Regions from separate parts of the Luteibacter pinisoli genome, predicted to be linked through region 3. Evidence: predicted binding sites of a transcription regulator. Region 3 holds the regulator's gene; each other region holds the start of a gene.
What was found. The regulator FliA, encoded in region 3, starts transcription of late flagellar genes. The targets are predictions, from matches to a motif close to TAAAGTTTNNCNNNCNNNGGCCGATAA.

Region 1 (7,595 bases), 1.5 Mb from region 3:
AGCTGAAGGACGCCATGGCGAAGGCGCACCAGAAGCGCAATATCGACGATACCGCCATGAAGGACACGCCTAAGTGATCCCCGAGCTCGGCCAGTTCGCCCTGATCCTCGCACTGCTGCTCGCCGCCGTGCAGGGCGTGCTGCCGATGATCGGTGCGTGGCGCAACAACGGCGCGCTGATGGCCATCGCGCGCCCCGCGGCCGCCGGCCAGGCCGTATTCGTCTTCGCCGCCATGGGCATCCTCGTCCATGCCTTCCTGGTGTACGACTTCTCGGTGGCCTATGTCGCCGACAACTCGAACCTCGCCCTGCCCTGGTACTACCGGATCACCGCCGTGTGGGGCGCGCACGAAGGCTCGATGCTGCTGTGGGTGTTCATCCTCAACGTGTGGACGGTCGCCCTGGCCGCCCTGAGCCGGCACCTGCCGCAGCCCTTCGTGGCGCGCGTGCTCGGCGTGATGGGCCTGATCGGCGTGGGCTTCCTCGCCTTCATCGTGTTCACCTCCAATCCGTTCCTGCGCGAGCTGCCGATGCCGGCGGACGGCGGGGACCTCAACCCGGTGCTGCAGGATCCGGGCATGACCTTCCACCCACCGGTGCTCTACATGGGCTACGTGGGCTTCTCCGTGGCCTTCGCGTTCTCCATCGCTGCGCTGCTCGGCGGCGGCCTGGAGCAGGCCTGGGTGCGCTGGGCGCGGCCGTGGACGAACGTCTCCTGGGCCTTCCTCACCATGGGCATCGTCGCCGGTAGCTGGTGGGCGTACGCCGAGCTGGGTTGGGGCGGCTGGTGGTTCTGGGATCCGGTCGAGAACGCCTCCTTCATGCCGTGGCTGGTGGGCGTGGCGCTGATCCACGCGCAGGCGGTGACCGAAAAGCGCGGCTCGCTGCCGGCGTGGACGGTGCTGCTGTCGCTGTTCGCGTTTTCGCTGTCCCTGCTCGGTACGTTCCTGGTGCGCTCGGGCGTGCTGACCTCGGTGCACGCGTTCGCGTCGGATCCGCGCCGCGGCCTGTACATCCTTGGCTTCCTCATCGTCGTCATCGGCGGCTCGCTGCTGCTGTACGCCATCCGCGCACCCAAGGTGGCCACCGGCAAGCCGTTCGCCGCGCTGTCGCGCGAGACCGGCATCATGATCGCGAACCTGCTGTTCACCACCGCCGCCGCGATGGTGCTGCTGGGCACGCTGTTCCCGCTGATCGGCGATGCGCTGAACCTCGGCCGCGTGTCCGTCGGCCCGCCCTACTTCGGCTTCCTGTTCGTACTGCTGATGGCGCCGGCCGTGTTGCTGCTGCCGTTCGGCCCGTACCTGCGCTGGGGCCACGCCGAAGGCCGCCAGCTGACCGCGATGGCCTTGCGCGCCGGCATCGCCGCCATCGTCTGCGCCATTGCCGCGGCGTTCTTCGCCCAGGGCCACCTGCGCGCCATCGCCGGCGTGGCCGGGGCCGTGTGGATCGCGGCCGGCACGCTCTCCTACGTGGTGAAGCGCTGGCGCGAGATGCCGTTTGGCCGACGCTTCCCGGCCGAGATGGCCGGCATGCTGGTGGCGCATTTCGGCGTCGCCATTTTCCTGATCGGCGTGTTGCTTTCCGAATCGCTGAGCACCGAGCGCGATGTGCGCATGGTGCCCGGCCAGATGGAAACCGTCGGCAGCTACCAGTTCCGTTTCGACGGCGTGCGCGAGAGCACCGGCCCGAACTGGCGCGCGGATGAGGGCGTGGTCACCATCCTGCACAACGGCGAGCCGATGGCGACGATGCACCCGCAGAAGCGCACGTACTCGCGCGGCCAGGTGCAGACCGAATCCGCGATCGATCCCGGACTGTTCCGCGATATCTACGTCGCCCTGGGCGAACCCATGGATAGCGGCAACGTCGAAGGCGCGTGGGCGTTGCGCCTGTATCACAAGCCGTTCGTGCGCTGGATCTGGCTCGGTGGCCTGTTCATGATGCTCGGCGGTTTCCTCGCCGCCGCCGAGCGCCGCTTCCGCGCGAAGAAGGCAACGGCCTCCGCCGCGACGGCGACGGAACAGCTGGCATGAGCCGCTTCCTTCCGCTCATCGCGTTTGCCGCGCTCGTGGCCCTCTTCGGCTTCGGCATCTGGTGGAACACCGGACACGACCAGCACGAGATCGTTTCGCCGCTGATCAACCAGCCGGCGCCCGCCTTCGCCCTGCCCGTGCTTGGCGATGAGACGCGCAAGGTCGACAAGCAGTCCCTGCTCGGCAAGCCGTACATCCTCAACGTGTTCGGCAGCTGGTGCATCGAGTGCGTGCATGAGCACCCCACACTCTCCGGCGAAGTGAAGCAGCTTGGCCTGCCACTGGTGGGCTTCAACTACAAGGACGACCCCGCCGACGCCGCGGCGTGGCTGTCGGACCACGGCAACCCCTTCGACGTGGTGATCGCCGACCGCGATGGCCGCGCCGGGATCGACTTCGGCGTCTACGGCGCACCGGAAACCTTCCTGATCGATGGCAAGGGCGTCATCCGGTACAAGCACGTCGGGCCGATCACGCCCGAGGTGGTGGCGAAGGAAATCCGCCCGGCGCTGGCCGCGCTGGCGAAGGAAGGCGGCTGATGCGTCGCTGGCTTGCCCTCGCCCTGTTGTGTGCCTTGCCGCTGCTGGCCATTGCCCAGGCGATCCAGCCGCTGCCGTTCCGCGACCACGCGGAGGAAGTGCGCTTCCAGAAACTCAGCGCCGAACTGCGCTGCCCCATGTGCCAGAACGAAACCCTGGCCGATTCGAATGCACCCATCGCGCACGACCTGCGCCGCCAGGTGTTCGAGATGATGCAGGCCGGCAAGAGCGACGCCGAGATCAAGGCGTACCTCGTGGCCCGCTACTCGGAATTGGTGCTGTACAAGCCGCCGGTGGAACCGAAAACCTGGCTGCTCTGGTTCGGCCCGCTCGTGGTGCTGGCTATCGGCGGTGTCGTGGTGGCCGTGCAGGTGCGCCGCCGCGCACGCACGGCGCCGGCCGTGGCCGCACCCGCCAATGACACCGAGGATGATTGGTGAGTACTGCGTTTTACGTCACCGCCGCGGCGATGCTCGCCGTGGCCCTCGCCCTGCTGCTCGTGCCGCTGGTCCGCCATGGGCGCCAGCATGGCCGTTCCCGCGCGATGTTCGCCGTCGCCGCCGTACTGGCGGTCGTGCTGCCGCTGGGCAGTGTCGGCCTGTACACCCTGGTCGGCACGCCCTCCACACTGAATGGCGTGGCGCCGCCGCAGGAAATGACCGTGGCCCAGGCCGTGGACGCCCTGCAGGCGCGCCTGAAAGCGAATCCGGGTGACATTGAAGGCTGGCTGATGCTCGGCCAGACCTACACCATGGTCAAACAGCCCGCGGCGGCGCGCGACGCGTACGACGGCGCACTGAAGGCCGACGCGACCAACGTGCCGGCCATGGTCGGCTGGGCCGAGGCCGACTCCATGGCCCGCGACGACCACCGCATCGACGGCCGCGCGCTCACCCTGCTCCAGCAGGCCGTCGCGGCGCAACCGGACAGCCAGAAGGCCTTGTGGCTGCTCGGCATCGCCCAGTTCCAGCACGCGCAGTACACCGACGCCGCGGCGACCTGGCGCCACCTGCAACCGCTGCTGGACCCGGATTCGAACGTGGCCCACGCTGTCGCCCAGCAGATCGAGCTGGCTGACAAGCGCGCCGCCGGCACCCCGTAAGACGAACCGCGAACCGAGGAGCAGCGCATGGGCGACGCCCGCCATTTCCATGACCTGACCACGCCGTTTCGCATGAAGCGTGGCGGTGAGCTGCACGGCGCCCGGGTAGCGTATGAAACCTGGGGCACGCTGGACGCCGGGCGCGCCAACGCGATCCTCATCCTCACCGGCCTGTCGCCGAGCGCGCACGCCGCGTCCAATGCCGTGGATCCGACGCCGGGCTGGTGGGAAGACATGATCGGCCCGGGCCGCGCGTTCGATACGGATCGTTACTTCGTGATCTGCGTGAACTCGCTGGGCAGCGACAAGGGCTCGACCAGCCCGGCATCGGTCGACCCGGCCACGGGCGAGCCGTACCGCCTCACCTTTCCCGAGCTGTCGCTGGAAGACGTCGCCAACGCCGCGTATGAGGCGGTGCGCGACGGGCTCGGCATCGCGCAGCTGGCATGCCTCGTCGGCTGCTCCATGGGCGGCATGAGCGCGCTGGCGTACATGGTGTTGCACCCGGGCTCTGCCCGCACGCACATCAGCGTCGATACCGCGCCGCAGGCGCAGCCCTTCGCCATCGCCATTCGCTCGCTGCAACGCGAGGCCATCCGGCTGGACCCGAACTGGCGCGAAGGCCATTACGGCGGCGATGTATGGCCGGACCACGGCATGAGCATCGCGCGCAAGCTCGGCGTCATTACCTATCGCTCGGCCATGGAATGGAACGGCCGCTTCGCCCGCATTCGCCTGGATGCGGACGAGCGCGACGGCAACCAGCCCTTCGGCTTCGAGTTCCAGGTGGAGTCCTACCTCGAGGGCCACGCTCGCCGGTTCAACCGCCAGTTTGACCCGAATGCGTACCTGTACCTGTCGCGTGCCAGCGACTGGTTCGATGTGTCCGAGTATGGCGAGGGCAGCATCCAGCGTGGCCTGTCGCGCATCGCGGTAGAACGTGCGCTGGTCATTGGCGTCAGCACCGACATCCTGTTCCCGCTGGAGCAGCAGGAGACGATCGCCAAGGGCCTGGAAGCCGCCGGGGCAGACGTGGAGTTCGTCGCGCTGGATTCCCCCCAGGGCCACGACGCCTTCCTGGTCGACATCGAGAACTACAGCCGCGCCATCGGTGGCTTCCTGCGGTCGCTTTGACGCACCGTACGGCCTTACACGGCCGGCACCGCCGCGCCCTGCTATGATCGTCCGCAGCGTTCCGTCCCCACGTCCCTGCAAGAGGTTCCAGCCATGATCACGGTCGATTTCCCGGGTAGCCGCACGCTCATCGACGCCATCGACAGCGCGGTAAGCCAGGCGACCACCCCGGCGATCACGGATTCGCTGCGCAAATCGCTGTGCAAGCTGATCCGCTCCCAGGCGGTCACCCTTCCCGCCTGCGTGTTCGAGACCGCCGGCGACCACTACGCCCGCCGTGAGCTCTACCGCAGCGACGAACACGGCTACAGCGTGGTGGCGATGACCTGGGGCCCGGGCCAGGGCACCCTGATCCACGACCACAGCGGCATGTGGTGCGTCGAAGGTGTCTGGAATGGCGCGCTGGAAATCGTCCAGTACGAGCTGCTCGAGCACGACGCCACCCGCTACCACTTCCGTCCCGTCGGCACGATCGACGCCGGCCCGGGTTCGGCCGGCAGCCTGATCCCGCCGCACGAGTACCACACCATCCGCAACCCGAGCGACGACTCGCTGGCCGTCAGCCTGCACATCTACTCCGGCCGCATGACCCAGTGCGCCGTGTTCGACCCGCAGGGCGACGACTGGTACCAGCGCACCGAGCGCCAGCTAGGCCTCGACCGGATGCATTGATTCCCGCATAATCGCCAGCCCCATGCCGAAATGGCGGAACCGGTAGACGCGGCGGACTCAAAATCCGTTTGTAGAGATACAGTGTGGGTTCGAGTCCCACTTTCGGCACCAAGGTTTTTAGAGGCCTCCCATCGCGGAGGCCTTTTTTATGCTTTCCGCCCGAATAGTTACGATATTCACCGGATTCGTTATTTTTGCCTAAAGTGTGCATGGGCATCGCCGATATGTGATGTACATCACATTCTTGGCGGGGTGGAACGATGATTGGTCGGTGGATGCGACAGCAGCAGGCGATGCGCGGAAAGCTCGCGGCGCTGGACAAGGTGCAGGCCATCATCGAGTTCGCCCCGGACGGCACGGTGGTCCACGCCAATGCCCTGTTCCTCCAGACCATGGGTTACCGGCTGCAGGACATCGTCGGGCGGCATCACCGCCAGTTCGTCGATCCGGTCGAAGCCGGTTCCCCGGCCTACACGGCCTTCTGGGATGGCCTGCGCGACGGCAAGGCGGACTCGGGGCTCTACCGTCGCCTGCACAGGAACGGCGGCGATGTGTGGCTGCAGTCCTCGTACAACCCGATCTTCGACGCGTTCGGCCGGGTGTCGGGCGTGGTGAAGTACGCCACGGACGTCACCGAACGGCGCATCGCCGAGGCTGACATGGACGGCCGCCTGCGTGCGATCGACCGCGCCCAGGCCACCATCGCGTTCGCCCTCGACGGGACGATCCTCGAGGCGAACGACAACTTCCTCGCGGCCATGGGCTACACGCTGGACGAGATCGCTGGCCGCCACCACCGGATGTTCGTCGACCCGATCGAGGCTGCGTCCGACAGCTACGCGCAGTTCTGGGCGGGGCTGCGCGAAGGCCGCCACGACAGCGGGCTCTATCGGCGCTTCGGCAAGGGTGGCCGCATCGTCTGGATCCAGGCGACGTACAACCCCATCCTCGATGCCCAGGGCAACCCGGTGCGCGTCATCAAGTACGCCACCGACATCACCGCGCAGACCGTGGCGGCGCAGACCCTACAGCGCGAGGTGGTCTCGCTGTCTGGCGCGGTGCTCGATAACGCCCTCAAGGCGGGTCGCGCCGAAGAGCTTGCCGACGGCGCGCGCGTCGCCGCGCAACGGGGCGGCGGTGTCGTCGCCGACGTGGTCCGCACCATGGGGGCCATCCAGGAAAGCACGCGCTCGGTCGAAGACATCCTCGAACTGATCGACACCATCGCCTTCCAGACCAACCTGCTCTCGCTCAACGCCGCCATCGAAGCCGCGCATGCGGGCGAGAGCGGCAAGGGCTTCGCTGTCGTCGCCGACGAGGTACGCCAGCTGGCGATGCGCAGCGGCACCGCCTCGAAACAGATCCACGCCCTGATCGGCGACGCCCGCGACCGCGTGGACGAAGGCGCCGAACTCGTCGGCACCGCAGGCCTGGTCATGGAAGAAATCCTCGGCGCGGTGAGCCAGGTGACCGACGTCACCACGGCCATCGGCGAAAGCGCGAAGCTCCAGTCCACCGGCATCGACCGGGTGAATGCCGCTGTGAGCGAGCTGGAGAGCGTCTACGGGCAGCTTTAGACCATCGATGGCAGCGGGCCCAAGACGATCGCCCTACAAGGCTTGGGCATTAGGCTGACAAGATTTCGCGGCTAACCGGAAACGTGAACAGCCACGTCGGCCCGTAACATGGCCGGATGGCTAATTTCATGATGATTGATGGGCTTCCCGCCACCGTCTGGTTCGACGCGGATATCGCTATGTTCGCGGGCGAACTCCTGGTTCCGCATGGCAGCGCAGACTTTTATGCCCCAGACACGGAGACGCTTCGCCTCGAGGGTGCGATTTCCCTAAGGGTACTCCGCGAGACCCAGGCGCCGTTTTAGCGGGCAATCGCCGGGGCCGGATACTCGGTGGTCGTCTCGAACTCGGCGTACGGCTGCGAGGCCTCATGCAGGGCGCTCAGCGGCATGCGCTCGGCGACGCCCATGAGGCGGGCGCGGAGCGCGGCCACTTCGCGGACTTTCTCGGAAGCGGCGTAGGAATACTCATTGGTCATCTCAAAGGCGGCGACCACGTTGCCGCCTTCGCTGCGCATGATCCACGGTCGTCGCGCG
Region 2 (7,595 bases), 1.9 Mb from region 3:
GCCGTTTTGCTCGTCCGGCTCGAATGGCAAGACGGCTAATTGCGCGGCGACCATCGGAGTGAATGCCGCGATCCAGGCCGCCCAAAAGAACTGACGTCCCGCCCGGATCGTGGCCCTCATCGTGCGGGTGCCGGAACCATTCCAATGGTTTCCATCCACGTTTCCGCCAGCTCCGTCCAGCGCGTAATCGGGTTAGCGGTTTTTCGAACCCCGAAGGCGTGGCCGCCTTTTGCATACAGGTGCATTTCGACCGGCACATTCGCCTTCTGCAGCGCCAGGTAGTAGGTGAGTGATTCACGGATATCGTCCGTGGCGTCGTCCTCAGCCTGCGCAATGAAAGTCGGCGGCCCACGGGGATCGATTTTCACTTCGCGGGTCAGCATGATGCCGGGTTCCGTCCACAGGTGGCCCGGATAAAGCGCCATGGCGAAGTCGGGGCGGCTACTCTGGCGATCGGCCGCGTCGATGGGCTTGTAGGTGCGCTTCGTTGTATTGCTGATGTCGGCCACCATCCGGCCGCCCGCCGAGAAACCCACCACGCCAATCCGGTGCGGATCGATACCGAGCGTTGAAGCGCGTTCGCGCAACAAGCCCATCGCACGCTGCGCATCCTGCAAGGCCATCGGCTCGCTTGGGGTGCGTCGGCAGTTGCACTCGTTGTTCCAATAAGGACCCGAGCCCGGCACGCGATACTTCAACACAACGCACGTGATGCCTTTCGCCGTAAGCCAGTCGCAGATCTCGGTACCCTCGAGGTCGATGGCGAGGACGCGATAGCCACCGCCGGGGAAGACCAGCATGGCAGCACCGGTGTTCTTTCCCCTGGCCGGAAAGATGCTCATGGTCGGCCGGGAGACATGCTCGATCATCGTGATGGGCTTGCCGGCAATGGACCCCGTGCCCTGTCCATACACCTCGTCACCCGGGTAAGCGGGGGCGGCGATGTGGAGTTCCTTGGGCCAGAGCAGTATCTGCTCAGCCGGTGCCTCGGGCTGCCAGGGCTTGTTCTGCGGGTTCACCAGCGGCTCGGAGCCGGTGGTGGCTGCCCATGCAGCAACGGGCATCAGCAAGGCGGCCAGCAGGCCGATCCATCGTGCAGTGGTCATGTCGCCTCTCCCTACGGCGAAGGTTGAAGGGTCAGTCTGATGCCCAGTGCGGGCATTCTCATGGCTAAGGCATGGCTCGGGTGCGCTATGCATAGGATGTGCGCGGGCTAGGGTCGGCTAAAGCCCATCTGAACGGCAGAGTTTTGTAGGCCTTCGCCTACAGAATCGCGTGAAGGCGCCGTCTATGATCCTCGCGCCTTCACAAGGAACGGGGATTCCAATAAATGACGAAGTACGTAACGGCGACGCTTGCCTTGGTGGCCGCCCTTGGCTTTTCGGTGGCCCACGCGGACGGGCAGGGCGCGTTCGTCCAGGCGGATGCCGGACATGCCTCGACGCATCACACGGGCACGACCTGGGGCGTGAGCGGCGGCTACCGGTGGACGGCAGCCCAGTCGCTGTACGTGGGTGTTGAGGGCGGCTACCAGGACCTCGGAACCAGCAAGTTCCACACCGTGGCCGGCCCGACGTCCCTTACGGATATCACCGGCCCGCACACCATCACTGCCGATACGCATGGCCGCAATGGCGCAAAGGCAGCGACGCTCGGATTGAATGCGCGGTGGGACTTCTCCGACCGCACCTACGCGGTGATTCGTGGCGGCATCGCCCGTTACCGGAATCGAGCACGCTTTCACAACACCAGCATCATCGACGATAACCCGCCGGTCAGCTCCACCTACGGCTACACGTTGTACGACACGCGCTGGTACGCCGGGGCCGGCTTTGGATTCGACTTCACCCCGAAGCTCAGCCTTCAGTTCACGTATGACCACTACCCGCAGCACTATTCGGTGTACGGATACCACTTCACGCAAAACACGGATGTGTGGGGCACTGGCGTCGAGTTCCGTTTTTAACGGTTGACGCTAAGCGATGAGCTCCCGGTGATCCGGCGCGTCCTGCGCCGGATCACCGACAACCGGGATCACCGTGGTCACCGGCACGCGGGTCAGGAGCCGCCTGGGCAACGCCGGCGGCAAGTTGCATGGCCGGTCCAGCCATCCACGCCGCACGCCGAACGCATGCTCCACGCCGCGGGCGAACATCGACGGCACATCGGCGCCGAGCGGCATGCGCGTCAGCTTGCGTGCGGTAACGATGTTTCCGAGAGCGTTAGCCTGCGCCTGGGGCGTGTCAAAGCCAGCAAGTTCGAGGACAGAAAGGATCAGGGAGAGGTTATTTCGGCGAATGCGCTGGCGGATCATTTAACGGCTACGTGAGGGGAGCCGGCTTTATACCGAAGCGGGAGGGCCGGGTAATGCCGCAACGGTATGAAAGTTCGGCACAACGTGAAGGCCGTTCGTAAATTGTCGCGAAATAGAAACAATCTGTGCCGGTATAAGGAAAAACAATGCGTTACGTCACTCGACGTGGCTAAAGCCCGGGCAAACCGTGCCGTTAACGTCTAGGAATTTTTCCTAGGGCAGTACGGGCAGCATGACAATCAGGTGGCGCATCATTTTGACCATGGCGGCGGCATTGCTGGCCGCCATCGTTATCGGGACAACCGGGCTCTACGCGCTGGACCAGACCCAGGCGGGGCTGGAGGGCATGTATCGCACGTCGCTCATGCCTATCGTCGACGTCAGCGAGGTGCGTGCCGCCCTGATGGATCAGCGCAATGCGGCCAACCGCGCGATCGTTCGCGGTACGCCCGAGGCGCTTGCGGACGCGAAGCAGGCCATCGCCAAGGCCCAGGTGCGCCTGACCACATCCTGGGCGGCGTACTACCCGGCCCTTGTCACCAGCGAAGAAGAGCGCACGGCCGCGAAGGCTTTCGTTGCCGCGCGCGAACGTTCCGACGATCGCCTGGCGGCCCTGGTCGGCAAGCTCGAGCATGGCGACAAGGATGCCGTGCCGTTGCTGATCAAGGACGTCGGCCCGGCGATGGATGAAGCGACGGCACAGATCTCGCAGATCATCACGGTCAATGAGCAGCAGGCCGACCAGGACTACAAGGCCGCCGCCGCCCGTGAGCACCGCACGGTGTACGTCACGCTTGGCGTGCTGCTGGCGTCGGCACTCCTCGTAGCGGTGCTTGGTTTCCTGCTGGCACGCGCCGTGATGCGGCCGTTGCTGCGTGCCCGTGATCTCGCGGCGCGCATCAGCCAGGGTGAACTGAACCACCATCTGCAGGTGGACGGCAGTGACGAACTGAGTGAAACGCTGCGTGCGCTTGGCACGATGGATGAGCAGCTCACCCGCATCGTCAGCCAGGTGCGCAGCAACGCGCAGCAGGTGACGTATGCCGCGCGCGATATCTCCGCCGGAACGGATGACCTCTCCAGCCGTACGCAGGAGCAGGCTTCATCGCTCGAAGAAACCGCCGCCTCGATGGAAGAAATGACGGCGACGGTTCGCGAGAACTCCGAGGGCGCCGACATGGCCCGTGACCTGACGACCACGTTGCACGGCGACGCGGTGTCCGGCCAGACGGTCGCGCAGGAGGCCGTCGTGGCGATGGCCGAAATCACTCGCAGCAGCCGTAGTGTCGGCGAAATCGCGGTACTGATCGACGAAATCGCCTTCCAGACCAACCTGCTGGCGCTCAATGCCGCCGTCGAAGCCGCCCGCGCCGGTGAACAGGGCAGGGGTTTCGCCGTGGTGGCCAGTGAAGTCCGTTCGCTGGCGCAGCGCAGTGCCACGGCGGCGCGTGACATCAAGAAGCTGATCGCCGATGCGTCCGAACGCGTGGAAACGGGCGCCGTGCTGGTCGGCCGCACGGGTGAAGCGCTCGCGCTGATCGGCTCCGGGGCGACCCGTGTGTCCGGCATCGTCGGCAATATCGCGGCCGCGTCGCTTCAGCAGTCGGCCGGCATCGAGCAGGTAAACGGTGCCGTGACGGCGCTGGACGAAGTCACCCAGCAGAACGCAGCGCTGGTGGAAGAGGCCAGCGCGGCGAGCAAGCAGATGCTCGAGCTGTCCGAAGAACTGATGCGCCAGGTGGCGTTCTTCAGCATCGCCGGCGAAGAGCCCGCCGATACCGCGCGGCCTTCGCGAAGCGAGCCCGTGGCGCCGGCTGCGCCGGTGATCATTGCCCGGCCGCCTCGCCAGGCAGTGGCCCAGGACGAGCTCTGGACCGAGTTCTGACCCCACGCGCCGGAACCTGCGAACGGGCAGGTTCCGGCGGTTGCAGGTGCAACCACCTTGCCACGCCGCGGGCTGGCTAATACCGTGTGGACGTCCCGATAAGGAGCGACCCACCTTGAAGCCGGTGTCAGCACGCAACCTGCACAGCCAGGTAGTCCAGCAGCTGGGCCAGCTGATCGTGGGTGGCAAACTGGCGCCAGGCGAGGGTTTGCCGCGTGAGGACATCCTTGCGGAAAAGCTCAATGTAAGCCGCACTGCGCTGCGCGAGGCCATGAAGGTCCTCGTGGCCAAGGGCCTGATCGAATCGCGCCAGCGCACGGGTGCCCGCGTCCGCGAGGCGGTCCACTGGAAGCAGCTGGACCAGGATGTGCTGGCGTGGCGTTGCGCGCTCATGCCCACGGACGATTTCGTCGACAAGCTCGTGGAAATGCGTGAACTCATCGAGCCCGGCGCCGCGGCAGCGGCGGCGAAACGGCGCACCACCGCGCAGCTGGCGGCGCTCAAGGGCGCCTATGCCGCCATGGAAGCAGCGGAAGACCTGGACGCCTGGGCCGAGGCGGACCTCATGTTCCACGAAACCATGCTGCAGGCCACGAACAACGAGCTGATGGTGTCGCTGTTCACCGTGATCGAGACCGCGCTGGGCCAGTACTTCCTGTTGTCGGCGAGCAAGGCCGTCGACTTCAAGGCCGCGCTTCCACAGCACGAAAAAGTGCTGGATGCGATTCGCCACAAGCAGCCCGAGGTGGCGCGCGCAGCCATGTTCTCGATGGTGGATGCGTCGCGACGGAACATCCAGCGCCGTCGCTAGACCCCGTGCCGTGAGGCGATGCTGCGCCGCAGCTTGCCGACATATAATTATAAAATACTACAATTGCCCTATCGCGCCGTGGGGAGGCGCTTCGTGGGGTAGCGGCATGCGCTGGAATGTCCCGGGGTCACCCTGACGTGCTCTCACTGGCCAACGACCGGTTGAGCCTTACCCTGCTGCCCGAGGTCGGCGGCGGTGTGGCGCGGTTTGACTGGCGGGGCAGCGGGGGCACCGTGGCGCTGATGCGCCCGTGCGACCACGTGCCACTGTCCGCCACGGGCGAGCACGAACCGAACGGGCTGGCGTGTTATCCGCTGGTGCCATGGAGCAACCGCATCACCGCGGGCGGCTTCGAGCACGCTGGCACGCGCGTGGGCTTGGCGCAGAACCGGGTCGACGACGACTATCCCATCCACGGCACGGGCTGGCAGCGCGCCTGGGACGTCGAGCGGCACGATGCACAGGAAGCCGCGCTGGTGCTCCACGACGTGGTCGACGGTGCCTATGACTACCGCGCGCGCCTGGTGTACCGCCTCGACGGCGAGACGCTCAGCGTGCAGCTCGCAGTGACCAACCACGGCCAGGCTCCGCTGCCGTTCGGGCTGGGCCTGCACCCTTTCTTTTCCCTCCACGGTAGCGTGCACCTGCACGCCCCGGCAGGCGCGGTGTGGCGCAATGACGAGCGGAACCTCATACCGCTCGCCCGCGACTCGGTGCCGCCGGCGTGGGATTTTTCTTCTGGTAAAGCCCTCCCCGCGGGTGGGCTCAACAACGCCTTCCAGGGCTGGAACGGTGTCGCGCGGATCACCTGGCCGAAGGCCGGGCTGCGCATGGACATCGCCGCCGACGTGGATACGTACGTGCTCTACGTGCCCGAGGGCGAGACGTTTTTCTGCTTTGAGCCCGTCGACCATCCGGTGAACGCGGTGCACCTCCCCGGTGGCCCCGTCGCGAATGGCATGACGGTGCTGGCGCCGGGTGAGGTCCTGGCGCGATCGTTCGCATTCCGCGTTTCTGAAGAGGGGCAAGCCTGTTGAACCCGTTCGCTACGACTGCTCGACTCACGCTCGCGTTGACCGCAGCGCTGGCCACGCCACTGGCCGCCGCGCCGGCGCCGCGCGATGCGACGCCCCGCTACGATGCCTCCACCCATGTGTTCCGGATCGATGCGGACAAGGTCACGTATGCCATGGGCGTGGACCCTGACGGCCGCCTGCAGACGCTGTACTGGGGCGCGCGCCTCGCGAAGGACGATCCCCTCGGCCCCGCCACGCCGGCACCGGAGCGCTCGTCGTTCGATCCCAAGGGAGCCCTGTCGCGCCAGGAATACGCCGGCTGGGGCGGCAATATCACCGCCATGCCCGCGCTGAAGGTGCGCTTCGACGACGGCAACCGCGACCTCATCCTGCGCTACGAGAGCTACCGCATCGACCACGGCGCGCTGGTGGTCGTGATGCGCGATGCGCAGGCCGGTGTCGATGTCAGCTTGCGCTACAGCGCGGATGAAGCCACCGGGATCATCGGGCGCTCCGCGCACATCGAGAACACCGGCAAGCAAGCCCTGACGATCGACAGCGCGGCGGCGGCGACGTGGAGCCTGCCGTCCGGCAGCGATTACTCGCTGCGCTACCTCACGGGCACCTGGGCCGGTGAGTGGCATCTGCAGACGCGCGCCATCACGCCCGGCGCGACGGTGCTGGAAAGCCGTCGCGGTTCCACGAGCGACGAGAACAATCCCTGGTTCGCGATCAACCGCGGTGGGCAGTGGGGCGAGACGCATGGCGATGTCTGGTTTGGCGCGCTGGCGTGGAGCGGCTCGTGGAGCATCCGCGTGGACGAGGACATCCTCGGCCAGGTGCGCGTCACGGGTGGCTTCAACCCGTTCGATTTCGCCTATCGGCTGAAGCCGGGCGAAGCGCTGGACACGCCGGTGTTCTACGGTGGTTACACGGGTGATGGCATGGGCGAAGCCTCGCGCCTGCTGCATCGCTTCGAGCGCGGCCGCATCCTGCCGGGCGGCGAGAGCGCGAAGCTCCGTCCCGTGCTCTACAACTCGTGGGAAGCCACGGAATTCAAGGTGGACGAAGCGGGCCAGGAGTCGCTGGCCGAGAAGGCCGCGGCGCTGGGTGTCGAGCGTTTCGTCGTTGACGATGGCTGGTTTGGCGCGCGCAACAACGACCACGCCGGCCTGGGTGACTGGACCGTCAATCGCACCAAGTTCCCCAACGGCCTGAAGCCGCTGATCGACAAGGTGCATGGGCTGGGCATGAGTTTCGGCTTGTGGGTCGAGCCCGAGATGGTCAATCGCGACAGCGACCTGTATCGCGCGCATCCGGATTGGGTACTCAACTTCACCGACCGCCAGCGCAGCGAAGGCCGCAACCAGCTGGTGCTCAACCTCGCGCGCGAGGACGTGAAGGCGCACCTGTTCGAGGTACTCGACCGCCTGGTCAGCGAGAACGACATCCAGTTCCTTAAGTGGGATTACAACCGCAACTGGTCCGAGCCGGGCTGGCCGCAGATGGCGCCGGAAGAGCAGCAAAAGGTCTACGTGACCTATGTGCGCAACCTCTACAACATCCTGC
Region 3 (7,595 bases):
CGGCCATCAGGCCCATGACGGCGCCGATGATGCCCATGGTCGGCGAATACGCGCCGGCGTTCTCGAACACCTTGGCCGCTTCGATGTCGATGTGTTCGCGGGTGAACACTTCCACCTCGAGCACGGAACGCATGGCGTCCGGCTCCGTGCCATCCACCAAAAGCTGAAGCCCCTTGCGGATGAAGGGGTCCTGTTCGCGCTCGATGGCGGGCTCCAGGCCCAGCAGGCCCGTGCGTCGTGAGATCTCGCTCCACCCGACGATGCGGGTGACGAGATTCTCGGATTCGATATCGGGTGGCCGGTACACCCACGGCAGCATGGCCCAGGCGCGCTTGAGCACGGGGCCCGGGGTCTGCACCAGCAGCGCGGCGAAGGTGCCGAGGAAGACGATGACGAAGGCGGCAGGATTCCACAGGGCGTCGAGGCTCGAGCCCTTGAGGATGGTCCCCACGATGATGACCAGGAAGGCCAGGATCGTGCCGACAACGCTCACGATATCCATATCAGACAGCCATCCTCAGGCTGGGCAGCACCTGGCCGCTGTCATCGGCCAGGCCCGCGAGGTCAAGTACGAGTGAGATACGTCCATCGCCGGTGATCGTAGCACCGGCCACGCCGGGCACGCCCTTCAGGAAGGGACCGAGCGGCTTGGCCATCACATCTTCACGGCCCAGCACTTCGTCGACGAGGCAACCCAGCGTCTGGTGGCCGATCTGCACCACGACGACGTGTCCACCCCTGCCCTGCGCGCCCGCCCAGTTGCCGAGGTCGGCCAGCGGCAGCGCGCGGTTGCGGTGCGCGGCCACCACGCGGCCGTCCAGTTCCTGGACCTGGCCTTCGGCGAGCTCGAACACTTCGGCGACGTTGGACATCGGCAGGCTCAGCAGGCGGTTGCCCACGCGCACCATCAGCACGCGCAGGATCGCGAGCGTCAGCGGCACCGAGAGGCGCACCGTGCTGCCATGGCCCACCCGCGAATCAATCGACAGGGTACCGCCAAGTTCAACGATTTTTGTCTTCACCACGTCCATGCCGACGCCGCGGCCGGAAATATCCGAGACCTGGCTGGCGGTGGAGAACCCGGGGCGGAAGACGATTTCGTAGCATTCGCGCTCGTCGAGGCGAGCGGCCTGCTCTTCATCCATCAGGCCCTTCTCGACCGCCTTGCGGCGCAGGACTTCCGGGTCCATCCCCTTGCCGTCATCGGTGACGGTGATGACGATGCGGTCGCCGTACTGGCCGGCCGCGAGGCGCACGGTGCCGGAACGCGACTTGCCCGCGTCTTCGCGGACGTCAGGCATTTCGATGCCGTGGTCCACGGCGTTGCGCAGCAGATGCACCAGGGGATCGGCCAGGGCCTCCACCACGGTGCGGTCGATATCGGTGTCTTCGCCTTCGGTGACGAGCTCAATCTCTTTGCCGAGCTGGCGGGCCAGGTCGCGCACGATGCGCGGGAACCGCGAGAACAGCTTGCCCACCGGCTGCATGCGCATGCGCAGCACGGCGTTCTGCAGGTCTTCCGCCACGCGCTCCAGCTCACCGATGGCGCGTTCCATCGGGTCGTTGGTGCCGCGGGGTGCGAGATTGGTCAGGCGATTACGCACCAGCACGAGCTCACCCGCGGCGTCGACAAGGCTGTCGAGGCGATGGGTATCAACGCGCACGGTGGTATCGGCGGCAGCGGCCGGCTGGCGCTTTTCGCTCGGCGCGCTAGCCGCTTTGGGCTTTTCAGCCACCGGCGCGGCAATCGGTGCCACGGCCGGCGCGACTGGCTCGGCAACAGCAACGGCGACGGGAGCGGCCTGCGTCGGCAGTTCGGCGTCACCCGGCGCAGCCGTACCGTAGAGCTGGTCCAGCAGGGCTTCGAACTCGTCATCGCTGATGGCGTTGCTGTCGGCCGCCGCGGGCGCATCGGCAACCGATGCGCTGGGCACATCGGCGTCGATGGACGCGCCGGGAGCGGCCGTGCCGTAAAGCGAATCCAGCAGCGATTCGAATTCGTCGTCGGAAATGGTGCCGGTGGATGCCGGCGCGGGCGCCCGGTCGGCGCGCGCGGCGTCGAGCAGGGCCTCGAATTCGTCTTCGATCGGATCGTAAGGCTTCGCCGGCGCCGCGGCGGGCGCCGGCTGGCGTGGGGCGCTGATTGGCACCGCCAGGGCCACCGGCGCGGCAGAAGCGGCACGACCCGGGATCACCAGGCGATCAAGCAGTGAACGCGGCGCGGGCTCGGCGGGTACACCGGCGTCGGCCGCGCGCATCATGTCGTTGAGCAGGTCGAGCGACTCCAGCAACGCGTCCATCAGGCCGGCGTTGAGGACGATGGCGCCGTTACGCGCCTCGTTGAGCAGGTCTTCCGCGCGGTGGCACAGTTCCACCATGGCGTTCAGGCCAAGGAAGCCCGCACCGCCCTTTACGGTATGGAACGCACGGAATACCGCGTTCAGGAGCTCGCTGTCTTCCGGCGAGGCCTCGAGGTCCACGAGCTGTTCGCCCAGGGTCTCGAGCAGTTCGCGCGCCTCGATCAGGAAGACGTTGAGCAGCTCGTTGTCCAGCTCCACGCTCATGCCGGGCTCAGAACCCGAATTCGCTGAGGAGGCGATCCACTTCGTCCTGGCTGACCTTGTCCGCGGCCGGCGTGTTGCCACCCGCGAGCGAACCGGTGAGGCGCACCAGCTCGATCAGCGAGGACTCGACCTTGGCCATGAAGGCTTCGACCTGGGCGACGCGCTGGCCGGACAGATCCTGCCAGGACTGCGCTTCGACCATTTCGCCGAAGCCGATGTCGCAGCTCTGCGCGAAATCGCCCACGCGCACGGCCAGGGCCGTCGCGTTGACGTTGAAGACGGGGTCGGCCTGGTCGAGCACGAGCAGCTCGTCGGCCTCTTTCGCCAGGGCCTGCGCCTGCGGGCGCAACTTGTCGCTGAAATCCAGCGTGCGGTGGGCCGCCTGCGAACTCATTTCGAGCACGTCACGCAGGTGCTTGCGCGCGTCACTCATCGTGCCCGGGATGCCTTCGCTGGAGATATCGGCGGCAAGGCGGCGGGCGGATTCGTGGAGGTCGCGCGCCAGGTGGCCCAGCGCCATGAACAGGTGCTGCTCGCGGCTGCGGATAAGGCTGTCGAGCGCCTTTTCAAAAGCCACGCTATCGTCGGCGTCGAGCAGCTCGCGCAGTTCGGGGGCCACGTCCTGGCCAGCGGAAATCATCGTGTTCATGGTCAGTCCCTTAGCCCGCGGCCGCAGCGAGTCGTTCGAAGATCTTGTCGAGCTTTTCCTTCAGCGTGACGGCCGTGAACGGCTTCACGACGTAACCATTCACGCCGCTCTGCGCGGCTGCGATGATCTGGTCGCGGTTGTTCTCGGCCGTGACCATCAGCACCGGCAGCTTCTTCAGCGCGGCGTCGGCACGAATGGCACGCAACAGGTCGATGCCGGTCATGTTCGGCATGTTCCAGTCGGTGACCACCAGGTCGATGGGCTGCGAGCGCAGCAGCGCCAGCGCCGCGTTGCCGTCTTCCGCTTCCTGGATGAGCGTGTTGGTGAAACCCAGCTCCACCAGCAGGTTACGGACGATGCGCCGCATGGTGGAGAAATCGTCCACCACGAGGATTTTCATGTTCTTGTCCAAAACGTTCTCCGCCTTACTGCCGCGTCGTTCTTAGTGTTTGTCTTTCCAACCTGACATGCGTGCACGGAGTCGGATCAGGGCCTGGCCATGGATCTGGCACACGCGCGATTCGCTCACTCCCAACACCGCACCGATTTCCTTCAGGTTGAGTTCTTCATCGTAGTACAGCGACATCACCAGCTTTTCGCGCTCGGGAAGCCCGTCGATCGAGTCGGCGAGCGCATGGCGCAGGCCGTCTTTTTCGAACAGGCCGTCCGGGCCCGCGGCGTCCGGGTCGGCCACGTCGATCGCGAAACCTTCGTCGCCTTCCGGCGCCGTCAGGCTCAGCAACCGCGCACTCGCCGCGTCGGCCAGGATCTGGTTGTACTCCATGGCATCGATGCCAAGACGCTTCATCACTTCCACGTCGTTGGCGTCGCCGCCGGTTTCGTTCTCGATCTGCCTGGTGACTTCCGCCACTTCGCGCAACTTTCGGTGCACGGAGCGCGGGGTCCAGTCCGTCTTGCGCAGTTCGTCCAGCATGGCGCCACGAATGCGGATGCCCGCATAGGTTTCGAAGCTGGCCGCGCGAGTCGGCGAATAGTTCCTTGCCGCCTCAAGCAGGCCGATCATCCCGGCTTGCATGAGGTCGTTCGCATCGACGCTGGGCGGCAGGCGGCCCATCAGGTGATAGGCAATCCGGCGCACCAGCGGCGCGTGCGTTTTTACCAGTTGATCGGCCGGAACCTTAGTGATTTCAAGGTATTCGCTCGCGACGCTCACAACGGCAGCCCTCCCCCCACGTGCTCGCGGCCGGCAAAAAAGCCGATCCGACCCTGACCACGGGGTTCGGGTTCACCCCATGTATCGACCGACCTGGCCATATTCTTGAATCCCACCGCCGAACGGCTGCTGGGCCAGGCTTCGACCACCGCCGACTGGCGGCGGATGGCCTGGCGCAGGTACTCGTCGTGCGGAACCATGCCCATGAAATCCAGGGACACATCGAGGAACCGATTGGTCACCCGGGAGAGCTTTTCGAACAGCTGGCGGCCTTCCTGCGCGTGGCGAACCATGTTGGCCACGATGCGGAAGCGGTTCACCGCGAATTCGCGCGACAGCACCTTGATGAGTGCGTAGGCGTCGGTGAGCGAGGCCGGCTCGTCGCAGACCACCACCACGACCTCGTCGGAGGCGGCGGCAAACATCGACACGCTATCGGAGATGCCCGCGGCGGTGTCGACAATCAGGTACTCCGGCGCCAGCGGGTATTCGTCGAAGGCGCGGATGACGGCGGCATGCTCGATGTTCGGCAGCTGGGCCATGCGGCGGGTACCGGAGGTGGCCGGGATCACCTTCAGGCCATGCGGCGCTTCCAGCACCAGGTCTTCGATGGCGCAGGCGCCTTCGAGCATGTGACCGAGATGGCGCGTGGGCTGCAGACCGAGCAGCACGTCGATATTGGCCATGCCGAGGTCGGCGTCCAGCAGGAGGACGTCACGCCCGCCCATGGCCAGGGCCATGCCGAGGTTCACGGCCACCGTGGTCTTGCCCACGCCGCCCTTGCCGCCCGCGATCGCGATGCTCCGCGTGGGGCGGCGGTCGGCTAGCCAGTTAAGCGTGGCGGCCTGGGAATTGTCGACGTGTGTGGTCATGAAGGAGTTCACTGCCGTGAAAGAGGTTGCGGATGCGGTTGCCGGGGTCACGTTCGTCAGAATCTGCGATCAGGCCAGGGCCGGTGAAGACGCGAAGCCGAAGCGGTCGGCAAGTATGGCGTCATCCGGTTCGTCGTTGCGCTGCTTGAGCATCTGGGCGGCGAGGCAGACCAGCTTGCGTGCGTCAGCAGTGGCGATGTCTTCGGGAACGCGCTGGCCATCCGTGGTGTAGTCGAGCGGCATGCCGTGGCGGATCACCGCCGACAGCGCGCCACCCAGGAGCGGGGTTTCGTCGAGCTTGGTAAGAATGGCGCTCTGCGGCTTCAGCGGCGCATAGGCGCGCACCGCGTTGTCGATGGCCTGGGCCTGGGCGTTGGCGGCGAGCACCAGGCACACGCGGACGTCGGCCATCGCACGCAGCGTCTCGAACTGCTGCTGCAGCTTCGGGTCGTTGCCGGCCAGGCCAGCGGTGTCGATCAGTACGGTGTGCTTGCCACGCAGCTGCAGCAGCACCGTGCGCAGGCTGGCGGCGTCGTGGGCGTTATACACACGCACGCCCAGAAGGCGCCCATAGTGTTCCAGCTGCGCGCCAGCACCGATGCGGTACTGGTCGGCGCTGATCAGCGCGACGTTGGAAGCCCCGTGGCGCAGCACCGCGCGGGCGGCAAGCTTGGCGATGGTGGTGGTCTTGCCGACGCCGGTGGTGCCGACGAAGGCGGTGATGCCACCCCCGACGGTGTCGAAGTTGCGGCCGCTGGTGCGGATGTTGCGCGAGAGGATGCCCAGCGGCAGGTAACGGGCCTGCTCGACGGTCATGTCCGCGGGCAGTTCGGCGCACAGGGCGCGGGCCACGTCGCCGTCGATACCGAGGCGGGTCATCTCGCGAAGGACACGGGCGCGCAGCGGCTGCTCGCGGTCCATCTGGTTCCAGGCCAGCGCGGAGAGCTGCACTTCCAGCATCTCGCGCAGGTTGTTGATTTCGGCGCGCATGCCGTTCACCGCGGTGTCGTTCTGCGGCGCGCTGACGGTGGCGGCGCGCACCACGTCGGCGACGCTGGCGGCGAGCGCGGAGGACGACTGGCGCTGCGGCGCGTTCGGGTTGGCCGGCGCGGCCTTCGCGGCACGCTCGACGGCGGCGGCCGTGGCGGCGCGGGCCTGGTCGACGCGGGCCAGGCGCTCGGCTTCGCGGGTATCGCGCACCGCACGCATGATGCCGGGCTTCTCTTCCGCCTGCGGCTCGTCGAACGCAAAGCCGGCCTCGCGGACCAGGGCCTCGTCGTAGTCGAGCGCAGCGATGATCTCGATGCCGTCGTCCATGCGCCGCGTGGAGAGGATCACGGCGTCCGGACCCTGCTCGTCACGCACCTGGCGCATGGCCTGGCGCATATCGGAAGCAACGAATCGTTTGATTTTCATGCGATCGATCCTGTTCTTGTCGCGCGGTACGTCATGTCTAGCGTCCCAGTGCCGTCACCAACTTGACGCGGCGGTTATCCGGAACCTCGTTGTAGGCAAGTACATGCAGGTTTTGGGCCACATGGCGCGTAAAGCGCGACAACCAGGGACGAAGGGCCGGCGAGACCAGCAGCACGGCCGGTTCACCCGCCGCTTCCTGCCGACGCGCGGCTTCGGCGACGTTCTTCTGCAGGCGATCGGCCAGGCCCGGCTCGACGGCCGCGCCGGCGGGGCCACCACCCTGCAGGGATTGCAGCAGGATCTGTTCGAGCTCCGGCGCCAAAGTAATGACAGGCACTTCCGAACCCAGGCCGGCGATTTCCTGGACGATCTGGCGACCGAGGGTGACGCGCACCGCGGCGGCGAGCACGCCCGGATCCTGGCTCTGCCCCGCATGCTCCGCCAGCGATTCGACGATGCCGCGGAAGTTGCGGATGGGCACGCGCTCGGCCAGCAGGTTCTGCAGCACCTTGACCACGGCGCCAAGCGACAGGCGCTTGGGTACCAGGTCTTCCACCAGCTTAGGGGTCTGCTGGGCCAGGCGGTCGAGCAGCTGCTGGACGTCCTGGTGGCCAATGAGTTCGTGGGCGTGGTTTTGCAGGATGTGCGACAGGTGCGTCGCGATGACGGTGGCCGGGTCGACCACGGTGTAGCCCAGCGTCTGCGCGTGTTCGCGCATGCCCGGCTCGATCCACACCGCGTCCAGGCCAAAGGCCGGGTCGCGCGTGGCGATACCGTTGATGGTGCCGTGCACCCGGCCCGGGTCGATCGCGAGCATGCGCTCGGTATGGATCTCGGCCTCGCCCATGGGCACGCCCATCAGGGAGATGCGGTAGCCATGCGGTGCCAGGTCGAGGTTGTCGCGGATGTGCACGGACGGC
Region 4 (7,595 bases), 190 kb from region 3:
GAGCGCGGCGAGGTGTTCATCACCCAGGGCTTCATCGCCCGCGACGACGCCGGCCGCACGGTGCTGCTTGGCCGTGGTGGTTCGGACACGTCCGCGGCGTACTTCGGTGCGTTGCTCGCGGCATCGCGCGTGGAAATCTGGACGGACGTGGCCGGCATGTTCACGGCCAACCCGCGCCAGGTGGCCGGTGCCCGCCTGCTGCAGCGCCTGGACTACGAAGAAGCCCAGGAAATTGCCTCCACCGGCGCCAAGGTGCTGCACCCGCGCTGCCTCTCGCCGCTGCGCGAGCCGCGTGTGCCGCTGCTGGTGAAGGACACCAACCGTCCGGAACTGGAAGGTACGGTGATCGGCCCCGAAGTGCGCGAACACGCGCCGAGCATCAAGGCGATCAGCGCACGCAAGGGCATCACCCTGGTGTCGATGGAATCGGTGGGCATGTGGCAGCAGGTCGGCTTCCTTGCCGACGTGTTCGACGCGTTCAAGCGCCACGGCCTGTCGGTGGACCTGATCGGCTCGGCGGAAACCAACGTGACGGTGTCGCTCGACCCGACCGAAAACCTGCTCGATTCCGACGCGATCGCCGCACTCGCCGCCGACCTGGCACGCGTGTGCCGGGTCAAGGTCATCGCGCCGTGCGCGGCCATTACCCTGGTCGGCCGCGGCATGCGTTCGATGCTGCACAAACTCTCTGCCGTGCTGGCGGAATTTGGCCAGCTGCGCGTGCACCTCATCTCGCAGTCGTCGAACAACCTCAACCTCACCTTCGTGGTGGACGAGGACGTGGTCGACGAGATGCTGCCGCGCCTGCATGAACTGCTGATCGGCGCCGGTGCGTTGCGCACCGACGACAGCATGGTGTTCGGCCCGGCGTGGCAGACGCTCTACGGCAGCGGTGAAGTCGCGTTGCCGGCGAATGCCTGGTGGCACGCGGAGCGCTCGCGCCTGCTGCAGCTGGCGGAAGAGCGCACGCCGCGTTACGCCTACCACCTGCCGACCGTCCGCGCGCAGGCGCGCAAGGTGAAGGCGCTGCGTGCCGTGGATCGCGCGCATTACGCGGTGAAGGCCAACACCCATCCCGGCATCCTCAAGGTGCTCGCGGAAGAAGGCTTCGCGTTTGAATGCGTGTCGCCCGGCGAGCTCGAAGCCGTTTCGGCGGCGGTGCCCGAGAGCGCGCCGCTGCTGTTCACGCCCAACTTCGCCGCACGCCGCGATTTCGAGGCGGCGCTGAAAACCCGCGCCACCATCACCATCGACGCGCTGCATCCGATCGAGCACTGGGGCGACCTGTTCCGTGGCCGCGACATCGTGCTGCGCGTGGACCTGGGCCGCGGCCTGGGCCACCACCAGAAGGTGAAGACCGGCGGCACCGGCAGCAAGTTCGGCGTGCCGATCGAGCAGGTGGACCGTTTCCTGCGCCTGGCCGACGATGCCGGCGCGCGGGTCATCGGCCTGCATGCCCATCTGGGCTCGGGCATCCTCGATGCGGCGCACTGGGGCGAGGTCTACTCGCAGCTCGCGGCGCTGGCCGAGCGCATCGGCACCATCACCGTCCTGAACATCGGTGGCGGCCTCGGCGTGCCCTCGCACCCGGGCGAAACCGAACTGGACATGCTGGCGCTTGATCGCGTGCTGATGGCCGTGCGCCAGGCCTACCCGCAGTTCCAGGTATGGGTGGAGCCGGGCCGCTTCCTGGTGGCCGATGCGGGCGTGTTGCTGGCCAAGGTCACCCAGGAAAAGGAAAAGGGCAGCCAGGTGCGCTACCTGGGCCTCGATACCGGCATGAACAGCCTGATCCGCCCCGCGCTTTACGATGCGTGGCACGAGATCGCCAACCTGTCGCGCTTTGGCGAGGCGGCCACCACGATGTACCAGGTGGTGGGCCCGATCTGCGAGTCAGGCGATATCCTTGGATCCGACCGTCGGCTGCCCGAATCGTTTGAGGATGACGTGATACTTATTGCACAGGGAGGCGCCTACGGCGCCGTGATGGCGTCGCGCTACAACCTGCGCGACGCAGCCGACGAGGTGCTTTTGCCGTGACCACCGTGCTCGCCGATCCACGCGAAAGCCAGCGCTTTCGTTTCGTTCGCCACGCCTACGCCGATGGCGTTGCCGAGCTGGCGTACGCGTTCGACGACGGCCCGGAACTGGTGGAACGGATCACCTTCCCCGGTGCGCCGGCGATTCCGGCCGGGCGCGAGGCCGCCTTCGCGGCTGCCCTGCGCCTGCTCCACCTGGTCGCGGGTGTCAGCTACTACAAGGCCGGTATTCCGCCGTCCATCGTGGTGGAAGGCGCACCGCTGGACGAGGAGGGCGCGTCGATGTTCGACGCGCTCTACCTGCACGGGCTGGCCGAGTTCGCCTACCGCAACAAGCTGGACCTGCGCAGCCGCATCCGCTTCCCGCACAACGGCGCGGCACCGGGCAAGGCGCCGGCCATCGGCCTGCCGAAGCGCTCGCTGCTGCCGATCGGTGGCGGCAAGGATTCGGTGGTGGCGGTGGAGGCGGTGAAGTCCATCGGCGCCGACGCCACGGCGGTGTGGGTGGGTAATTCGCCGCTGATCGCCGAGTGCGCCGCGCGCACCGGCCTGTCCACGCTGAACATCTCGCGCGAGCTGGCGCCGGGCCTGTTCGAACTGAATCGCCTGGGTGCGTGGAACGGGCACATCCCGGTCACCGCCATCAACTCGGCCATCCTCGTCGTGGCCTCGGTGCTTTACGGCTACGACTCCATCGTGTTTGCCAACGAGCGGTCCGCGTCGGTGGCCACGCTGGAATACGAAGGCCAGGAAGTGAACCATCAGTGGAGCAAGGGCTTCGGTTTTGAGAAGACCTTCCACGATTACGTGCACTCGCACGTCGCCGCCGACCTTGATTACTGCTCGCTGCTGCGCCCGTGGTCCGAGCTGGCTGTGACCAGTGCGTTCGCGCGGCTGGGCGGCGAGTACTTCGGTGTGTTTTCCAGCTGCAACCGCAACTTCCGCATCCTCGGCCCCAAGCCGGCGGACCGCTGGTGCGGCCAGTGCCCGAAGTGCCACTTTGTCTTCCTCGCGCTGGCGCCGTTCATGGCCAAGCCGCGCCTGGTGCAGATCTTCGGCCGCAATCTTCTCGATGACGAAGAGCTGGCCAGTGCGTTCGACGCACTGCTCGAGTTCCACGATCACAAGCCCTTCGAATGCGTCGGCGAAGGTGCCGAGGCGCGTGCGGCCATGTACGCGCTGTCGGGCAAGCCGGATTGGCAGGAAGACGCCCTGGTGGCGCGCTTCCGCCGCGAGATCCTTCCCCAGCTGGATGTGTCCGAACTGGCCCTCGAGCCCTGGCTGAAGCCGGGCGCGTCGCACCTGGTGCCGTCGCGCCTGCTCGGAGCGCTGGATGCTCTGGGCTGATCTTGCCGGCAAGCGCGTCGCGGTCTGGGGTTTTGGCCGCGAAGGCCGCGCTGCGCTCGATGCGCTGGCGCTGAGGCTGCCGGGGCAGGGCGTCGATGTGTACCTCGGCGCGGACGAGGCGGAGTCAGCGCGCGCGGCGTATCCGCATGCCGTCGTCCATGCCGTCGCCCCCGATGCCGTCGCCTTGTCGTCCTACGACATCGTCATCAAGTCGCCTGGTATTTCGGCCTACAAGCCTGAACTGCTCGGCGCGCAGGCCGCAGGTACGCGCTTCACCTCGGGCACGGCATTGTGGTTCGGTGGCCATGCCGGTACGCGTTCGGTCGCCGTGACCGGCACCAAGGGCAAGAGCACGACGTCGGCGCTGATCGCGCACCTCGCCCGTTCGCTGGGCGTGCGCACCGCGCTGGCCGGCAATATCGGCTTGCCGTTGCTTGAACTCGACGACGGTGAAGCGGATCTGTGGGTGATCGAGCTGTCGAGCTTCCAGACCAGCGAGGCGCTCGGCGTCGACCTCGGTGTCGTCACCAGCCTGTATGAAGAACACCTCGACTGGCATGGCTCGCGCGAGCGCTATGTCGACGACAAGCTGAAACTGCTCGCCGCTTCCGCGCGCGTGTTGGTCAACGCGATGCAGCCGGCGCTGCTGGCGCGCGCGGCCGACCATCCGGGCCTGAATACGTTTGATGACGCGGCGGGCTGGCACGTGGCCGATGGCTGGATTCGTCGTGGCCCGGTCGATGTACTGGCCGTGGATCGTGTCAGCGCGCCGGGGCTGCATAACGCGATCAACGCGTGCGCCGCGCTGGCGGCGCTGGAATTGATGGGGCTTGATGCGCTGGCTGCCGCGCCGGCGCTGTCCACGTTCGTGCCGCTGCCGCATCGCCTGCAGCCGCTGGGCGAGCGGGGAGGCCTGCGCTGGATCAACGACTCCATCAGCACCACGCCGCTGGCGAGCCTCGCCGCGCTGGAGAGCGTGCATGACGCGCATGTCGCGCTGATCGTCGGCGGCCATGACCGCGGGCTGGACTGGACGGTGTTCGTCGAGGCCATGCGCGTGCAGGCGCCCGACGCCATCCTCTGCCAGGGCAGGAATGGCCCGCGCATCGCCGATGCACTGGAAGCCGCAGGCGTCGCCAACGTATTCCGCGCCACCGACCTTGCCGCCGCGGTGGGCGTCGCGCGGAATGCGCTGCAGGGCCAGGGCACCGTGGTGCTCTCACCCGGCGCACCCAGCTTCGATCAGTTCAAGGATTACGCAGAACGCGGCAAGCGCTTCGCCGAACTCGCAGGCTTCGAACCCCGAGCCGCCACCATCCAGGGCCTAGGCATTTTGTAGGAGCCCACCCTGTGGGCGACATCTTTCGCCCCACGCCCGCCTAATCGTGCGTAGCGTTAAGCAACGTCCCCACCACCGCCGCCAGCGCCGCATACAACTCCTTCGGCACATCCTCGCGCAGGCGAACCGCCGCCAGCAGCGTGGCGATCTGCGGATCCAGCTGCGGCGCAAGGCCGAGGGCCTGCGCGCGCTCGAGCAAGGCTTTCACACCGTCGGCGTCGATGCGCTGGGTGTTGCCGTTGCTGCTGGGCGTGGCCAGTCGCAGCGTCACGCTGCGCCGGGGATTCGGAAGGGACTGGGTCATGCGCGTGCTTCGAGAAGGACCGAGCTGTAAGCGCTGGTCGGTACCGGCAAGCCATGCATGCAGGCGAAGTGGTCGAGCTGCAGGTTGCTCTTCTCGAGCACGCGGCGCAGCGTATTGAATTCGTTTTCCAGGCGCCCGACGGTTTCGGCGTACTGCGCCCACAGGCGCACCGAGACACGCATGCCACGCAGTTGCACTTCGCCCTGCACGGCGCCCAGCGTCGGCGGATCGATGGCAAAGCCCACGGTCCACATGCCTTCCGGTTCGCCCGGACCGGGCTTGCCTTCCTCGATGCGCAGTTGGAGCACGTCGTAGCCACGCACGCCGGTCAGCGGAATCTCGACCATCCACAGGCCAGCCTGCGGCTGCGATTCCAGCTGGCCGATTTCAACGCGGGCCACGGCGGCGCGCACATCGGTGCGCAGATGCGATACCAGGCCGTCCGCGTCGGCCTCTTCGGCGAGCAGTTCCTCGGCGCGCGGCTGCGCCACGAGGGCACGCTGGGCGAGCGGGGGCGGGGTGTCGGTAAACGGACGCGACGGGGCCTGGATCATGGCCTGGCGCGTCTGCGGAATGTCGGTGAGGGCGCGGCGCAGGTTCAACAGCGCCGCCTTGAAGTCGTCGGTGGCCGGCGTCTCGTGGTGCGGCTCGGCCAGCTGCGCTTCGAGGAACGCGCCACTCTTGGCGATCGCCTGCTTCATGCCGTCCGGCGTGCTCACGTCTTCCGGCTTGCTGATCGATGCTTCCAGCGTGGCCAGGGCCGTACGCAGCGGCTCGGGCAACACCCGGGCCACCGGCCGGCGGGCCAGCGCGGAAAGCACGCTCAAAAGCTGCGAGTAGCCGTTCTGCTGGGGCAGGCGCTCGCGCAGGCCCTGCATGGCGACTTGTTCGGTCTGGTTGCCCAGCATCACTTCCAGCTGGGGCTGCGGCCCCTGGGTCATCACCCGCACCTGGAACTGCTGGGGCAGGGAGGTGCCCGTGGCGTCCGCTTCCACCGGCATGCCGCCGATATCGAGGAGGATCTTCCCCGTGTCCATCTGGCCCAGCAGGCGGGCAGACAGCAACTGCCCCACCGCCCAGGTCTGGGTGGCAGCGGCCGTTACCGTGGTACCCGCGGCCGCACCGGCCCAAAGCTGGGCGGCGAGGCTGGTCGGCTGGATGATCAAGGGCAGGTCCTCCGGGGGCCTGGGCGGCACCCTGCATTGGGTGCGCTCCTGTGATCGTAAGAATCGGCTGACACGGGAAAAGCTTTAGGTGAGGGCCCCTCGGCCAGACGGGTTAGAATGGTTGGATGAGTAACCTCCCTTTCGAACTCCTCGCCACCGATGGCGCGGCGCGGCGCGGGCGCCTGCGCTTCGGCCGTGGCACCGTGGAAACCCCGGCCTTCATGCCGGTGGGCACCTATGGCTCGGTCAAGGCCATGACCCCGCGCGATGTCCTGGACACCGGCGCCGAGATCATCCTTGGCAACACTTTCCATCTCTTCCTGCGTCCCGGCCTGGATATCGTCGGCAAGTTCGGCGGCCTGCATAAGTTCATTGGCTGGAACAAGCCGATCCTTACCGATTCCGGTGGCTTCCAGGTCTTTTCGCTGGCACATAAGCGCAAGATCACCGAAGAAGGCGTCACGTTTGCCTCGCCGGTGGATGGTTCGAAGGTGTTCCTGTCGCCCGAGGTCTCCATGGAGATCCAGACGGTGCTGGATTCGGACGTGGCCATGATCTTCGACGAGTGCACGCCGTATCCGGCCACGGAGAAGGTGGCCTCGGACTCGATGGAGCTCAGCCTGCGCTGGGCCGAGCGTTCGCGCCGGGCGTTCAACGACCTGAAGAACCCGAACAACCTGTTCGGCATCGTCCAGGGCAGCACGTTCGAGAACCTGCGTCGCCGTTCCGTCGAGCAGCTGGTCGATATCGGCTTCGATGGCTACGCCGTGGGTGGCCTGGCCGTCGGCGAGCCCGAGGCCGAGCGCAACCACACGCTGGACTTCACCCTCCCGCTGCTGCCGAAGGACCGCCCGCGCTACCTCATGGGCGTCGGCCGGCCGGAAGACATCGTGGAGGCCGTGCGCCGTGGCATCGACATGTTCGATTGCGTGATGCCGACACGTAACGCGCGCAATGGCTTCCTGTTCACCGACGAAGGCACCTTGCGGATCCGCAATGCGAAGTTCGCCACCGACACCCGGGTGATCGAGGAAGGCTGCGACTGCTACGCCTGCGCCAACGGCTTCAGCCGCGCGTATCTACGCCATCTCGACCGCTGCAATGAAATCCTCGGCAGTCAGCTGGCCACGATGCACAACCTGCGTCACTATCAGCGGCTGATGAGCGGCCTCCGTGGCGCCATCGAGGCCGGCACCCTCGACGATTTCGTGGCAGCGTTCTATGCCGCACGCCGCAAGGCGGAAGTCGACGGGCAGTAAGGCCTTGCAGGGCGCCCACGGCGCCCCCAAAGCCTTGGACGGGTGCGGTACACCGCCGCCGGGGGGCGTGGCATAATCCACGATCTTTTTACGTGAACGGTCGCTTTTCCTAGACCGTTCCATGACTTGCGAGAAATCTGA

Region 1: FIV34_RS08790 (methyl-accepting chemotaxis protein) is a predicted target of FliA. The motif match lies at 5,682-5,708, and genes of this name have one in related genera.
Region 2: FIV34_RS07085 (methyl-accepting chemotaxis protein) is a predicted target of FliA. The motif match lies at 2,485-2,511, and genes of this name have one in related genera.
Region 4: fliK (flagellar hook-length control protein FliK) is a predicted target of FliA. The motif match lies at 6,256-6,282, and genes of this name have one in related genera.

Annotation. Positions count from the first base shown of each region.
Region 1 covers NZ_CP041046.1:1,920,370-1,927,964, reverse strand. The annotation lists gene ccmE (cytochrome c maturation protein CcmE) at 1-77, shown strand, start outside; gene FIV34_RS08825 (heme lyase CcmF/NrfE family subunit) at 74-2,035, shown strand; gene FIV34_RS08820 (DsbE family thiol:disulfide interchange protein) at 2,032-2,574, shown strand; gene FIV34_RS08815 (cytochrome c-type biogenesis protein) at 2,574-3,014, shown strand; gene FIV34_RS08810 (tetratricopeptide repeat protein) at 3,011-3,676, shown strand; gene metX (homoserine O-acetyltransferase MetX) at 3,704-4,810, shown strand; gene FIV34_RS08800 (cysteine dioxygenase family protein) at 4,904-5,482, shown strand; tRNA gene FIV34_RS08795 (tRNA-Leu) at 5,507-5,593, shown strand; gene FIV34_RS08790 (methyl-accepting chemotaxis protein) at 5,776-7,059, shown strand; gene FIV34_RS08785 (hypothetical protein) at 7,361-7,595, opposite strand, start outside.
Region 2 covers NZ_CP041046.1:1,534,848-1,542,442, forward strand. The annotation lists gene FIV34_RS07065 (hypothetical protein) at 1-94, shown strand, start outside; gene FIV34_RS07070 (alpha/beta hydrolase) at 117-1,106, opposite strand; gene FIV34_RS07075 (outer membrane protein) at 1,331-1,966, shown strand; gene FIV34_RS07080 (hypothetical protein) at 1,976-2,314, opposite strand; gene FIV34_RS07085 (methyl-accepting chemotaxis protein) at 2,547-4,199, shown strand; gene FIV34_RS07090 (FadR/GntR family transcriptional regulator) at 4,324-5,010, shown strand; gene FIV34_RS07095 (aldose 1-epimerase) at 5,127-6,047, shown strand; gene FIV34_RS07100 (alpha-galactosidase) at 6,044-7,595, shown strand, end outside.
Region 3 covers NZ_CP041046.1:3,433,916-3,441,510, forward strand. The annotation lists gene FIV34_RS15600 (flagellar motor protein) at 1-502, opposite strand, end outside; gene FIV34_RS15605 (chemotaxis protein CheA) at 504-2,564, opposite strand; gene FIV34_RS15610 (protein phosphatase CheZ) at 2,572-3,213, opposite strand; gene cheY (chemotaxis response regulator CheY) at 3,224-3,625, opposite strand; gene FIV34_RS15620 (RNA polymerase sigma factor FliA) at 3,656-4,387, opposite strand; gene FIV34_RS15625 (MinD/ParA family protein) at 4,384-5,259, opposite strand; gene flhF (flagellar biosynthesis GTPase FlhF) at 5,329-6,675, opposite strand; gene flhA (flagellar biosynthesis protein FlhA) at 6,713-7,595, opposite strand, start outside.
Region 4 covers NZ_CP041046.1:3,624,731-3,632,325, reverse strand. The annotation lists gene FIV34_RS16575 (bifunctional aspartate kinase/diaminopimelate decarboxylase) at 1-2,040, shown strand, start outside; gene murL (UDP-N-acetyl-alpha-D-muramoyl-L-alanyl-L-glutamate epimerase) at 2,046-3,386, shown strand; gene murD (UDP-N-acetylmuramoyl-L-alanine--D-glutamate ligase) at 3,373-4,725, shown strand; gene FIV34_RS16560 (flagellar biosynthesis protein) at 4,766-5,029, opposite strand; gene fliK (flagellar hook-length control protein FliK) at 5,026-6,195, opposite strand; gene tgt (tRNA guanosine(34) transglycosylase Tgt) at 6,321-7,454, shown strand; gene yajC (preprotein translocase subunit YajC) at 7,595-7,595, shown strand, end outside.